Regions from separate parts of the Paenibacillus sp. BK720 genome, predicted to be linked through region 1. Evidence: a T-box and tRNA genes for the amino acid it is inferred to sense, from the RefSeq annotation. Region 1 holds a T-box; the other holds one or more tRNA genes.
The links. The T-box of region 1 lies ahead of leuS (leucine--tRNA ligase). A T-box ahead of a tRNA ligase gene usually reads a tRNA of that ligase, here a tRNA-Leu.

Region 1 (7,344 bases):
TGGTGGGTTGTGCTTGCAGGATGAATGATTAGCGACTTCGAGTCGCCGACATTCGCCAAATGCGAGAACAGCTTCACGGAATTGATCACCTTTTTGCCGGCATCCACGCCGCCTTTAATGCCAAAGGTCAGAATCGCGCCTTGACCGTCCGGCAAGTATTTCTTAGCCAGCTCGTACGATGGATGGCTCTCGAGCCCCGGATAGCTTACCCATTCCACCGCCTCATGCGATTCAAGAAACCGCGCAACCTTCAAGGCGTTCGAGCTATGGCGCTCCATCCGCAGATGCAGGGTTTCGAGACCTTGCAGCAGCAGGAACGAGTTGAACGGCGACAGGGCAGCGCCCATGTCACGCAATAATTGTACCCTAGCTTTAATAATATAAGCAATTGGACCAACCGCATCCGTGTATACAACGCCGTGATAGCTAGGATCCGGAGTAGTCAAACCCGGGAATTTGCCGCTTGCTTTCCAGTCGAAGCGGCCGCCGTCCACAATAACGCCGCCAATCGACGTACCGTGACCGCCAATGAATTTGGTTGCGGAATGAACCACGATATCCGCGCCATGCTCAATCGGACGGAGAAGATAAGGGCTTGGGAACGTATTGTCCACGATAAGCGGAATGCCGTTCTCGTGAGCAATCGCCGCTACCGCTTCGATATCAAGAATATCGCCCTTCGGATTGCCTACCGTTTCCGCATACAAAGCTTTCGTGCGTTCCGTAATCGCCGCGCGGAAATTTTCGGGATTCGACGGATCCACGAACTTGACTTGAATGCCAAGCTTAGGCAAGGTTGTCGAGAACAGATTGTATGTACCCCCGTACAGGCTGGTTGCGGATACGATTTCGTCTCCCGCTCCCGCGATATTCATAATCGAATACGTAATCGCAGCTTGTCCGGACGCAACGGCGAGCGCAGCGGGCGCTCCTTCCAGCTCGGCGACGCGCTTCTCGAAAACATCCGTTGTCGGATTCATCAAGCGGGTATAAATGTTGCCGAATTCCTGAAGCGAGAACAGGTTGGCTGCATGATCCGTGTCACGGAAGCCGTAAGAGGTCGTCTGGTAAATCGGAACCGCCCGGGAAAACGTGGTCGGGTCGATCTCCTGCCCGCCGTGGACAGCCAATGTGTCGAGCGAACGTTTGTTTTGTTCTTGATTCGTCATGTGCAACAACTCCTTGATTTATGGGGTGGACATGCTTCAACCACTTCAAAGCAAACGGCTCGGTTTTGGTTGTCCAATCAAATCGAACTTCATGCCCGAATATGGTCATATAGGCCTGGGAAAACCTCCCTGCGCCTTGTCCCATTCTCTCATAATCAAGGCGATGCGACAACGCTATCTTTTATTCCGGCAAGCAGCTTGCTGCCTATTCCTTTCACCCGGAGAAGATCTTCCGCCGATGAAAAAGGACCGTTCTGTTCCCTGTCGGCGATAATGGCCTGCGCTTTGGCCGGACCAATTCCTTTCAGCGTATCCAGCTGCTCGGCTGTTGCCCGGTTAATGTCAAGCTTGCCTGACGACGGGAGTTCTTCGTCCCCTCCCGCTTCTCCTGCGCGAACCTCCGCTTGAACACTCCCCGGCGGGGTACTCGGCATCCCCGATTCGCCGTCCTTTGGTTTATCGGTCAGTTCCGCGTTTTGCGCTCCCGCTTCCGGTTCTCCCTGCATTTGCAGAGCAGCGCCAACCTCCCGGTTCAACTGCACCCATTCATCGGGCGCTTTCTCCTTTGGCTGCGCAAAGGCTGCAGCCAGCAGCACGACTGCGGAAGCTATGAGTATTAGAGGGATGATTAATTTGCTTCTATTCGAATTCGTTCGACGACCTTGGGGGAGACGGGCCATTAACAACACTCCTTTCATCAAAAAAAGGGGATTTTTAGCATTTTCCTGTCATATAAGGCAAGTCTTGAGGAATAGGTTAAAAGAGCAAATCTGTTAGGAGGGCTGAGCATGAATGTCGGATTCATTGGGACGGGCGCGATGGGTAGCCTGCTGATCGAAGCCTTCGTCGCATCTGGAGCACTCGACCCGTGTCAGATCGTAATCAGCAACCGCACCTACGCCAAGGCCCAGGCGCTTGCTGAACGATATCCCGGAATGAGAGCCGAGCGTTCGAATGCAAGCACCGCAAGCGTTAGCGACATTTTGTTTTTATGCGTCAAACCGCTTGAATATAAGAAAGTGATCGACGATCTTCTGCCGGTCCTGCGGCCGGATCAGCTTCTTATATCCATTACGAGTCCGGTTCTGATCGGGCATCTGGAAGAGCTTTTGCCCTGTAAAATCGCAAAAGTGATTCCAAGCGTCACCAACCTCGTCTGGAGCGGAGCTACCTTATGCATCTACGGCTCCCGTATTACGGAAGAGGATCAGGCTCTTATCGAAGATATGCTTGCCTTCATCAGCGAGCCGCTCCCCATCGAGGAGCCCTATACCCGAATCGTATCCGACCTTTCCAGCTGCGGACCCGCCTTTTTCGCTTATCTGGTCGAGCAGTTCGTTGATGCGGCCGTATGCGAAACGGGAATCAGCCGCGAGGATGCGGTCAGCGTTGCAAGCAACATGCTGCTTGGCACGGGACTTCTGCTGACGGAAGGCGGGTTATCCCCGGAAGATATCCAGAAGAGAGTAGCGGTTCCGGGAGGTATTACGGCACAGGCCCTGCAGCTGCTGAATCGCGAGCTTGACGGCACCTTCAACCGGCTGATCCGGACGACGCATAAAAAATTCGACGAAGACGTCGCCAAAATAAATACCGCTTTCTACGGCGAAGAGGTGAACGGACAGTAGCACAATATGTGCTGCTGGCCCGCTCACCTCTTCTTTTTATCTGCTATTTAGTTCGCTACGATGTTAACGAGCTTGCCCTTTACAACGACCACTTTGCGGATCGTTTTGCCTTCTATCAGTTCCTTCACTTTATCCATGTCTTTGGCGAGGCCTTCCATCTCTGCTTCCGCCGTATCGGCTGCAATGGAAACGCGCTCGATAATTTTACCGTTCACCTGCACGACGATTTCTACTTCATCGTCCACGGTCAATGCTTCTTCGTAAGAAGGCCATTGCTCGTAAGTGATGGAGCCCGTTCCGCCCAGCTTCTCCCACAGCTCTTCCGCGATATGCGGAGCCAGCGGGGACAGCATTTGCAGGAAGTTCTTCATCGCTTCAACCGGCAGAACATCCGTTTTGTAGGCTTCGTTAACGAAAATCATCAACTGGCTGATCGCGGTGTTAAAGCGCAGGTTCTCGAAATCATCGGTCACCTTCTTGATGGAACGGTGCCAGGTTTGCTTGAACGCTTTTGTTGTTTCGCCGTCGCTTGTGATCTTCGCGTTTACGCTGCCGTCCTCGCTGACGAACAAGCGCCATACGCGGCTCAAGAAGCGGTAAGTGCCTTCTACGCCGTTCGTGTTCCAAGGCTTCGTCGCTTCCAAAGGTCCCATGAACATTTCGTACATGCGGAGCGTATCCGCACCGAATTCGTTCACGATATCATCCGGGTTAATGACGTTGCCGCGCGATTTGGACATTTTCTCGTTATTCGTGCCCAGAATCATGCCTTGGTTAACCAGCTTGTGGAACGGCTCTTTCGTATTTACGACGCCAAGATCGTAGAGCACTTTGTGCCAGAAGCGCGCATAGAGCAAGTGAAGCACCGCATGCTCCGCGCCGCCGATGTACAGGTCAACCGGCAGCCATTCCTTCTGCTTCTCCGGCGAGCAGATCTCGTTCTCGTTCTTCGGATCGATAAAGCGCAGATAGTACCAGCAGCTTCCCGCCCATTGCGGCATGGTGTTTGTCTCGCGCCGCGCTTTCATGCCTGTTTCCGGATCAATCGTGTTTACCCACTCCGTAACGTTCGCAAGCGGGGATTCACCGGTGCCGGATGGCTTGATCGCATCCACTTCCGGCAATACAAGCGGCAGCTGATCAACGGGAACCGGCTTCATGGTGCCGTCTTCCAAGTGCAGAATCGGAATCGGCTCGCCCCAGTAGCGCTGGCGGCTGAACAGCCAGTCGCGCAGACGGTAAGTGACCTTGCCGTGCCCTTTGCCCGTGCCTTCCAAATGCTCGATCATCGTTTTGATCGCGTCTTCGTTGTTCAAACCGTTCAGGAAGTCGGAATTGACGTGTGGGCCGTCGCCTGCATAAGCCTCTTTCGTTACATCGCCGCCTTGAACCACTTCAAGGATTGGCAGATCGAACTGCTTCGCAAACTCCCAGTCGCGGGTATCGTGGCCCGGTACCGCCATGATTGCGCCCGTTCCGTAACCGGCGAGCACGTAGTCGGCAATCCAGATTGGCGTCTTCGCGCCATTAACCGGATTGATCGCGTAAGCGCCCGTAAATACGCCTGTTTTGTCCTTCGCAAGGTCGGTACGCTCCAGATCGCTCTTGCGAGCGGCTGCTTCCTTGTACGCCTCGACCGCTTCGGCTTGGTCAGCCGTCGTGATTTTTGCAACCAGCTCATGCTCGGGAGCCAGTACGCAGTAGGTTGCGCCAAACAGCGTATCCGGACGCGTTGTGAATACAACAAGCGATGCGTCGTGACCGTCAATGGAGAAGGTTACTTCGGCGCCGGTCGATTTGCCGATCCAGTTGCGCTGCATGTCTTTGATGCTCTCCGACCAGTCGAGCTCTTCCAGATCCTCGAGCAAGCGCTCGGCGTATTCCGTAATCTTCAGCATCCATTGGCGCATCGGCTTGCGGATAACCGGATGGCCGCCGCGTTCGCTAAGGCCGTCGATGACTTCTTCGTTCGCCAGAACGGTACCCAGCGCAGGACACCAGTTAACCGGTACTTCCGCCACATAAGCAAGGCCTTTGTTATACAATTGGATAAAGATCCATTGCGTCCATTTATAGTAATCCGGATCCGTCGTGCTGAATTCGCGGTCCCAGTCGTACGAGAAGCCCAGCGATTTAATCTGGCGGCGGAAATTGTTGATGTTCTCCACCGTAATCTCGCGCGGGTGGCGACCCGTTTGCAAAGCGTATTGCTCCGCCGGCAGGCCGAACGCGTCCCAGCCCATCGGATGAAGGACGTTGTAGCCGCGCATCCGTTTGTAACGGGATACGATGTCCGTAGCCGTGTAACCTTCCGGATGACCTACGTGCAGGCCCGCGCCGGACGGATAAGGGAACATGTCAAGGGCGTAAAATTTTTTCTTGCCCGGATCTTCCGTTGTTGCGAACGTTTTGTTCTCATCCCAGTACTTCTGCCATTTCGGCTCTACCACGAGCGGGTTGTAGCCTTGAAATTCCTGACTCATCATCATTTCCTCCTAAAAAGTGTGCACGCGAGCGCATCACCGACATAAAAAAACTCCCGCCCCTAGCGTATTATCGCTAGGGACGAGAGATTATTCCCGTGGTACCACCCTAGTTAACGTCCGGCATGCTTTGCCTTCCGTTCACTCATTGCCTTTAACGCCGGCTAATCGTTGCGCGATTACGCAAAAGCTCCAAGGCGAGATTCACATCGCTGCAGGTCCGGCTTGCACCATCCGCCGGCTCTCTTAGCCTTGCTCCGCGATATTACTGCTCCTCTTCAACGCCGTTAAGTATAGAAAAACATGGTTAGACCCGATTATAACGCCAGGGACTCAACTTGTCAAGATATGAGGTTATTTATCAAGCTAGCCGAGCAGCTCCGGATTATAAGTAAGGCATCCGGCAATAACCATGCCCACGCTGCACGAAATAAGCAAGATAAGAATGCCTACCGCGATGTTGTTTTGCTCAATCGATTTGAAGATGGTCACATTTACTTTGAGCCCTTTGCCGAATAAATAAGTAATCAGCTCCGTCAAGTAGTAGAGGATTACTAGCGCAACGATCCCGATTGCGCCCCATAGCAGCATATCGGAGAGCGACACCGAGTTTTCCGCAGCCGCCCGTATGACGATGGCGAGACCTGCCAGCCTGCCGCCAAGCGACAAGGCCGCCGAAGCATTCCCTTTGAATATAAGGGCGAATTCCTTATTTTTGGTGGTCAATTCGAACAAGAGAAGCCCTGCTATCATAATCGCAAAGCCCGTCAATGAATAAAGCAAGAAATCCACGTATAAATTAGTGTCCATTGCACATTAGCTCCTCACTCTGATTTAGTAATGCCAACCGGCATGAAATAAGATAAATTATCCGTAATCGGGCTGCCAATCCGAATGCCTATGGCACCGGCTTTTCCCCCGACCAGAAAACTTCCGTACATGTATGAGCCCTCACGTTCTCCCTTTTCCGTCCGGAATGCAGCTGTGGGCAGCTCTACGTATTCCTGATAGACCGGAAGGTAATGTGCGTAAGAATTATGTTTATCCTCTGCCGCTAACGTCCCGTCGCCATCGAAAATTTTCACCGTATCCCCTTCGCGCCCAAACGCCGGTTTCATTACGTATTTCGTCCGCTCTTTAAGAAAGCGGTCCGGCTCCAGATAGGTCGGCAGAAAATACTCTCCGATCCAACGCTGCTCCTCTTCCGTAAAGAATGGACTCCTTTCTTCATGCAAGCCCCAAATAATAGCCTGGACCGCCTTGGATTGGAGAAGGAACGCAGACGGCGGGTTAATGACCGCGAGCTTCTTCCGTTCGATAAGCTCCAGCAGCCACAGTCCGATCGGATTTCCTTCTTCGTCTTCATCCTCAATAAAATTCTCCACCGGGAAGGTCTGGCGGTACAGAACGTGAATGCGATTTCCCTCCCCATCGTACAACCCGATATGCCGGATAATTTGAAGCTGGTCAAGCGGAACAAAGGTCGAAGGCAACGGCAGTAAGCTCTGTAAGTAAAGAGCCGTGCTCGCGTCTTCCACGTTATCTCCATGCGCCGTAAACGCAACATGAGGAGCAATCGGATCGTCCCCGAGATATTCCAGACTTTCGATAACCGCTTTCTCGACCGCAAACGCAAGCTGCGTCTCATAGCCCTTATTCGGGTTATGGCGGTCAAAGGCTTCGCATACCAGGCCGTTCACATGGTGGAGCTCCTTGATAAAAGTAGGAGTATCCGAATTGATCTCCATGCATTTGTACGTATCTCCTGCCTTCACCAAATCCAGCCTGGCGATCACGCTTTCGACCGATAAGCTTCTCATTCTTAGGTAAGACAAGGTTGCGCGCGGAAAACCAAGCATCAGCAAAGTCTCGTCATCCACGGTGCGAAGCAATTGGGCGGCCTTGCAAAAAATATGGCCGATCCGGTTCGTCGATTCGCGAATCTTATGAACCTCTTCCTTCGTTACATCGTATAGGTCATAGAGGGAATACTCCTCGCCGTACAAATCTGCCCAATACCCTTCAATCCCGGAATAAAACGCGCTTCTCTCTTCGGCGAAATCC
Region 2 (7,344 bases), on a different contig from region 1:
ATTAGCCGTGCCGTACCGGGGCGGCATGAACCGCGGCAAAAAGGACTGGATGATGGATCTGTTCCGCGGCCGCGCCCAAGTGCTTATCGCTACCGAAGCCGGCGGCGAAGGGATCAATCTGCAGTTCTGCCACAACATGATTAACTTTGACCTCCCATGGAATCCCATGCGCGTCGAGCAGCGGATCGGCCGCGTTCACCGGCTTGGGCAGAAGGAAGACGTCAAAATCTATAATCTGTGCACGCTCGGGACCATCGAAGAGCATATCGTTAACCTGCTGCATGAGAAGATCAATCTGTTTGAGCTTGTCATCGGGGAACTCGACCATATTCTGGAACGGTTCGAATCGGATGCCGGCTCCATCGAGCAGCAGCTGGCACGAATGCTGCTCGAATCCGAGGGAGACGCCGTTCATCTGGAACAAAGGCTGAGTCATCTGGGTTCCACCCTGTCCAAGCTTCGTGATGAGACGGAATCGCCGGAGACGCCCCAAGGGCCAACCATCCTCTCCCAAATGACCGCGCTGGGCCAGAAAGTCGAGGTGAGACCGTGAATTCCAAGCAGGTTCATAAATATGTACAGCGTTTTCTTGAGGCTACCCAATGCTCGATACTGGAGAAGTCGCCTGCTCACTTCACGGTTAAGCTCTCTCCTGCCGCCGACCGTGAACTGACGAACCGCCCCTTCTACTGGAGCTTTGTTGACCGTACCGGCTCCGAACCGGAGACAATGACTTATCTGTTCGTCACCGACAAGGAGAAATACGAGGAGGAGTTTGCCGCGCCGGCGGCTGCGCCAGCACCGGGCCCGGTTACGAATGCGGTGGATGCGGCGCTAAACCGCTCCTTCGGCTTCGTAAACAACAACTTGGCAGGCGGCATCCGTACGCCAAGGGAAGATCTCTATTTCGGCTCCCGCAAGCTGGAGCAGCTGTTTGGCGCAGCCAAAAACTCGGGCAGCTACGTGAACCTGTTCCAGGAACCGGAAAGGCGGTCCAGCACTCCGTTCCAATCGACACCCTACACCGCCTGGCTCGGGGTTAATATGCGCGTCGAATTCGCGTGCGACAGGAAGCGCGAGGAAATTCACAGCTACGGCGTCTCTCTCGCAACGGGATTGGTGGTCGAGAATTTCTACGACCGGCTTAAAAATTTGAAGCTCACGCCGCGGCTGCCCTCGAATATCCATTTGACCCGCAACGGCCTGTCCTATGCAAAGGCATTGGGCGTTATCGAGACAACGCTGGAACGCAAGCTCAGAAATTACGACTATGCTTGGGCTGCCGATGCTGCGGCAAGGCTGGAGGAAGAGCTCGACAGAATCCGGCATTATTACGATCCGATGATCAAGCATGCCGAAGAAAATGCCAAGGAAGCCATCGAAGAGCAATTCAACCAGCGCCAGACCGAGATCAAATGGCAGTATGAACCGCGGGTGACGGCTTCCGCCATTAACTGCGGTATTTTCCACCTGGAAGGCATTGAATAGAGACAATCAGACGGCATTCGCATCAATACGCCAAAAATAGAACGACCGATTGATCTGCGCCCGCGACAGGTTCCAACAGCCTTCTGCGGGCTTGTCCCATATAATGAGATCATGTCAGAAACGGATGCAAAAGAAAGAAAGGATGTGCCAGGGTGAATAAGTGGATTCGACATACGGTTATTGCCGCATTGGTGGTGTCAACATTCCTTGTCACGGCTCAAAGCCTTCAGGCGGAATCGATTCCGTCCGCGACGGTTCAACAAGAAACGGAGCTTCAATCCACCGTACGCGGCTGGATGGACGAGCTTGCCAAGTTACCGGAGTTCAAAGCGTGGAGTCATGCCGAATTTGCCGTATCGCCTCTTGGACCCGGCATGCACAGCTGGATTGCGATTGTAAAAGATAAAGGACAACCGGCCGGGTACTTGGTTATTCAAGCCAAGGAAAATGGCGGGTTTGCGCTTGGGGAATACGGTAAGGGGGAATACTTGTTTGACCAGACTACGCTGCGCCAATCCCTTGCCCAGCTGGAGCTTCTCTCCTCCTTGCCGGATTCGAACCAAGCTTTGTATATTCATCCGTTGCTCGCCGTCTGGGACGTTAGCGGCTCAACGGAAGACACGTATTTGGACGGTATGAGCGGCGAATGGCTCCCGTTGCAGCAGGATACTTGGGAAAAAACCGCCAAAGCGGAAGAAGGACTTGCCTCGCGTTACGCCCTTCAAGGCAACACCTTGATTGTGAGAGCCGTTAAAAGCCGTTCTTTTGATCCGTACAATGAAATGCCGTGGCTTACGGAAAAACCGATTACAGCGTCCGCCGAGGATACCGGCATCGTGCTCAAAGCTTTAAGCTCCACAACGCCTCTCCGCTTTACGGTAGAGCGCTTTAATAAGGAGATGCTTTATGTGTGGTCGGTAACCGGCTATCACAACTGGGGCGACGGCAATGTCTATGCCGCCCTGGAAACAGATGAGCTCGGCAGCAGCACAAGGTACATTCCCCTCAAGCTTCTTGCCGAGCTCGGTCACTTCTATCGCTAACGTTCCGTACGGCCTCTCCACCATAACAATACGCTGGCGCCGCCCCATCCAAACCAGCGCGACAGCCAATGCTCCCTTGCAGCCTTGGCTGTCGCCTTCGCCGCTTTGCGTTCATCCCTCGGCGTCTCGATGTAGTTCACAAATTCCACGGTCATATATTTAATCAGATCATGTCCATTTGCCACTTCGATCACCTCTTCGGTTTATTTGTTACTAGAAGTTTGCCCGGAATGTCCAGATCGTAAACATGCATGAGTTTTCCTTCAATAAGCCACGCTATCGATAGCTGCTTTACGCGCAAGTCTTGGCCTATTGAAGGAGGAATTCAAATTGTTTGTCGTGCGTGTTATGGTTTTTGCGTTAATCGGCTTGCTTTGCCTTGCGCCCGAGCTGTCAGCTGCCTTTCCGGAAAACAAACAGCAAATCGCCCATGCGCCCGAGGACGGTTGGACGATGCCTTCGGCTATTGTGTTGATTGATGCCGGACACGGAGGAATTGACGGGGGCGCATCAGCCGGGAATACCTTGGAAAAGGATATCAATCTGGCCATCGCCCAGAAGCTTTACCTGCTTCTTAATAGTCAGGGGATCCCGGCCGTACTGAATCGTACCGGCGATTATGCGCTAAGCGAAGACAACCGATGGCATGTGAGCAGATCGCGGCATAAGCGCGATTTGTCGCAACGCCGCCAGTTAACCGACGAGATCGAGACCACCATGCTGGTCAGCCTTCACGTGAACTGGACCAAGGACCGATCCAAGCATGGTCCGCTTGTGCTGCATCAGTCTACCGGGGAAAGCGCGCTTCTTGCATTTTGCATACAGGATACGCTGAACAGACAACAGCAGACCGCCTTTTACCCGAGGGAGGGCAAGCCTTTCTATTTGCTGCGCAAGGTGGACCAGCCAGCCGTCATTGTCGAAATGGGCTTTATCAGCCATGAAGGCGACCGTACGATGCTCACAGATCCTCGGGAGCAGCTGCGCGTAGCGTCGGCAATCGCCTCAGGGATTCGGCAGTATAAATGGATCACCCGATAACGAAGGCACCAGCTGCGACAGCTTAACGAATTCAACCTGGCCGTCCGATTGCATCGTCGGAATGGATGCTTTGAGGACGGCTGCCGTTTTTTTGCCCGGAGGTCCAACATGACCAATAACGATGCAAGTATCATGGGATTCCAGATGCTTCTTCGCAATCGTCATTTGTTTCGACACATGCTGCTCCGTATACACGTCATCAAGGAATACGTTGTTTGCGAGTGCGGGCACGCCAAGCTCCTCGGTTACCTTGGGCACCACGGTTTTAAAGGTTGTACGGCTGTCGAGGAAAAATAATCCTCGCTCCTTGCAGACCGACAGGACGATCCGCATAATCCGTTCATCGGCCGTAATTTTGGAGCCCATATGATTGTTCATGCCTACCGCATAAGGAACGTTATCAATGGCGTCCTCTACCCGTTTCTTAATCTCGGCGTCGCTAAGGTCAGCCGTGATTGCCCCCGGGCCCAGCCAATTTTTTTGCCCTTTATTGGGCTCCATCGGCATATGCACAATGACGTCATGCCCAAGGCGATGCGCTTCCTCGGCATCCTTTTTGGTGGTAGGCATAAACGGCATAATCGCGACCGTAAATTTCACGGGCAGCTGCAGCATCTCTTCCGTGCCGTTCATTCCGTTGCCGAAATCATCAATGACAATCGCAAACTGTCTTCCGGACTCCGGTTGTCCTTCCTCTGCGGCCACCGCTTGCCCCGCTCCGGAAGGAATGATTAACACGAGTGCAATGAGCCAGATGACAGCTGCCCTTTTCGATTTGTTCACATCATACACCCTTTCCCTTTTATCCCCTTCATTGTTTGTCCAACCGAGGAAAAATATGCTGAATTTTGCAACTTTATAAGACGGGTTGACGAACGAAACCCGTACATGCTACCATTAGGGACGTATTAAGGCATGCGGTCGTGGCGGAATTGGCAGACGCGCTAGATTCAGGTTCTAGTGGTGTAACAGCCGTGGAGGTTCGAGTCCTCTCGACCGCACCATACATAAAGGGGTTCCAGCGCATGAGCTGGAGCCCTTTTCTTTGTTTTAACTTTTCCTTAACAAATGACTTGACTCATCTTATCCGTTAATGGTATGATATCATTCGTTGGCAACAACATATGCGGTCGTGGCGGAATTGGCAGACGCGCTAGATTCAGGTTCTAGTGGTGTAACAGCCGTGGAGGTTCGAGTCCTCTCGACCGCACCATACATAAACAGTCAAAGGTTTTGGTTAGTCTAGCGATAGATTACCGGAACCTTTTTTTCTTGCTCAGCACAAAAAAGCAGGAAACCCTGTATATACAGAGTTTCCTGCCACACTTGCTATTCCGCGGAACCGCGTTCGCTTGAGGCAAGCTCAAAACGGTAATTGCGGCTCAGCTTGACGACTCTCCTATTATGGCGACGGATTACGACGGTTGAATCATCCCATGCAACAACGATCCCAACCACGTCGTTCACTTCCATCTCATCGCGCACGACACGGATTTTTTCGCCGCTCTGGCGAAACCGATCCAACTGCTCTTCACTAATCACCGCTAATCCCTCCGTACGGACTAACCGACATGCTCCTTGGAATCATTGGTTTCATACCATTCATCGAGCACTCTCGAAGACATGACGCGCTTGGCGATATATTCTGCCTGACGTTCCGTGAATTGACCTTTCCATTCCTCACCGAGCTCTTCGCAAAGCTTCACAATCGTAAGAAGCTCCGACCATGCAACATAACGCTTGTACCAGAAAAATTGCGGATGCTCAATCATATAAGGATACAAATCATCAAATTCCGTATGCTTGCAATCTAGCGCGCGTTCGAAGTGAACTTTCGCGTCACCCAGTTTCGCAGTCAAAAATTCAGAAGTTATCATTGCCGCTGCCTCCCCTCGGTTCCTTCACTCTCATTATAACTTAGTCGAACTGAATTTGCCCGTTTTTCAAAGAAGTAACATTTACTAGCGATTCTACCCGTACCCCTTGCTCGCGAAGCGTTCTCGAACCGGCCTGGAAGGATTTCTCGAGGACAATCCCCATGCCAGCCAGCTCTGCGCCTGATCTCTCAATGATCTTGATCAGTCCGCGGGCCGCATCGCCGTTTGCGATAATATCGTCGATGAAGAGCACTTTATCCTCAGCCGACAAAAACTGCTTCGACACCATAATATCGGTCACCATCCCCTTTGTAAAGGACGGAACACGCTCCGAATACGCATCCGGATCCGCGATTAGAGTTTTCTTGCGGCGCGCAAATACAAGCGGTACACCTAGTACGTACGCCGTGGCATAAGCAACGGGAATACCGGAGGATTCAATCGTAACGACTTTCGTAATTTTCTCGTCAGCAAACCGTTTTGCGAATTCATGTCCCATTTCCATCGTAAGAGCAGGATCGACCTGGTGGTTAAGTATGGAATCCAGCCGCAACACATCGTTTGAAAGCACCGACGCTTGCTCTAAAATTCGTTCTTTTAAAATATCCATCGTCATTTCCCTCCACCAAAATCTCTTTTCGATAACTTACCATAGGATAGGCGAACAACGCAACCCGGCTTTTTCATTTTTTTTGTCGAAGCAGGAGACGAATCATTTTATATAGAAGAGATATATAAAGCAAAGCAACTTTTTCCAGATATGGACGTTAATTAAGATAAGATAGGGGACAAAAAGCGACCCAAAAGGAGCGCAATCGCATGAACAAAACAACGCGAAACTACAAGGCGGCAAAATGGTCGGCCGTGATCGCCTTTACTCTCATTGCGGCAACCGGCTGTTCCGACCCATCGAATTCAACTCCCCCTTTGGGTATGCAGCCAACCGAGCGTTCTTCGGGTACCTATCCAACTGGCGATAGTCCGCAGAAAACCTACTCTCAAGGGCAGGATAGCCGGAAATACGGCAAAGAGCCCGAAGCAAGCGGCGCAAATGCATCCGGCGGAGATACGAGCGCGGAATCTTCCGGCAAAAGCGCATCGCCGTCCGGCACCGGCACAGCAAGCAAACAACCGCAATGGGACGCCTCCCATCCGGTCATGCTGGGGCTTCAGATTGGCGATTCCCATACCAAAGTATCCGAGCGCTATGGCAAAGCAGACGACGTATACAGCCTGAAGGACGACGCGGAGACCATAGAGGTTCACGAATACAAAGGTTTTGCCGTGGGGATCAACGAGGACAAAGCGATCCAGTACATAGAGGTTTACGATAAGTCGATTGCAACCGGGCTTAGCGGCGTTCGTGTCGAGGATAAGTCGGAAACCGTGCTTAAAGCGCTTGGAAAACCAACTTCCCAGAACAGCTACATTATTACTTACCAAGGCAAAGACTCGCTGCTTAAATTCGATCTTGATCCGGATCATAACAAAATCGTATCCATTAAGCTGTTAGCCGCCGCGTAACGGCTCTCCCATCCGGAAGTTGCTGTCATGCCCGTCCCTACTCGGACATACCTTCTTATATAGAAGGTTATTTTCGGGAGGACATGCCATGGTAAAGCGTACGGGAAAGGTTCTGCAAATCGCATCCACTTATATAGGTACAATTGTAGGCGCCGGTTTCGCGACTGGGCAGGAGATCCTGCAGTTTTTCACCCGCTTCGGCTACTGGGGTACACTGACGATCGCTGTCGCGACGGCGCTCTTTATATGGCTGGGCGGCAAAATGATGCTGATTGCGAGCGAAATCGGAGCAAGGTCCTACGAGGATCTGAATATTGCGTTGTTTGGCGATAAGTACGGAAAATGGATCAGCCATTTCATGCTGGTCGTGC

Region 2: it has a tRNA-Leu gene. The T-box ahead of leuS (leucine--tRNA ligase) is inferred to sense a tRNA for this amino acid. The anticodon was not compared.

What each region holds. Positions count from the first base shown of each region.
Region 1 covers NZ_JAASRQ010000001.1:1,032,660-1,040,003, reverse strand. Annotated here, with positions in the region: gene FHT67_RS04485 (homocysteine synthase) at 1-1,169, opposite strand, end outside; gene FHT67_RS04480 (ComEA family DNA-binding protein) at 1,325-1,867, opposite strand; gene comER (late competence protein ComER) at 1,958-2,797, shown strand; gene leuS (leucine--tRNA ligase) at 2,845-5,280, opposite strand; T-box leader at 5,356-5,571, opposite strand; gene FHT67_RS04465 (DUF350 domain-containing protein) at 5,647-6,090, opposite strand; gene FHT67_RS04460 (glutathionylspermidine synthase family protein) at 6,105-7,344, opposite strand, start outside.
Region 2 covers NZ_JAASRQ010000002.1:393,846-401,189, reverse strand. Annotated here, with positions in the region: gene FHT67_RS08615 (DEAD/DEAH box helicase) at 1-553, shown strand, start outside; gene FHT67_RS08610 (YqhG family protein) at 550-1,488, shown strand; gene FHT67_RS08605 (hypothetical protein) at 1,641-2,531, shown strand; gene FHT67_RS08600 (YqzE family protein) at 2,528-2,716, opposite strand; gene FHT67_RS08595 (N-acetylmuramoyl-L-alanine amidase family protein) at 2,880-3,572, shown strand; gene FHT67_RS08590 (divergent polysaccharide deacetylase family protein) at 3,537-4,364, opposite strand; tRNA gene FHT67_RS08585 (tRNA-Leu) at 4,490-4,576, shown strand; tRNA gene FHT67_RS08580 (tRNA-Leu) at 4,699-4,785, shown strand; gene FHT67_RS08575 (hypothetical protein) at 4,902-5,114, opposite strand; gene FHT67_RS08570 (hypothetical protein) at 5,135-5,449, opposite strand; gene FHT67_RS08565 (xanthine phosphoribosyltransferase) at 5,490-6,059, opposite strand; gene FHT67_RS08560 (hypothetical protein) at 6,269-6,973, shown strand; gene FHT67_RS08555 (YkvI family membrane protein) at 7,062-7,344, shown strand, end outside.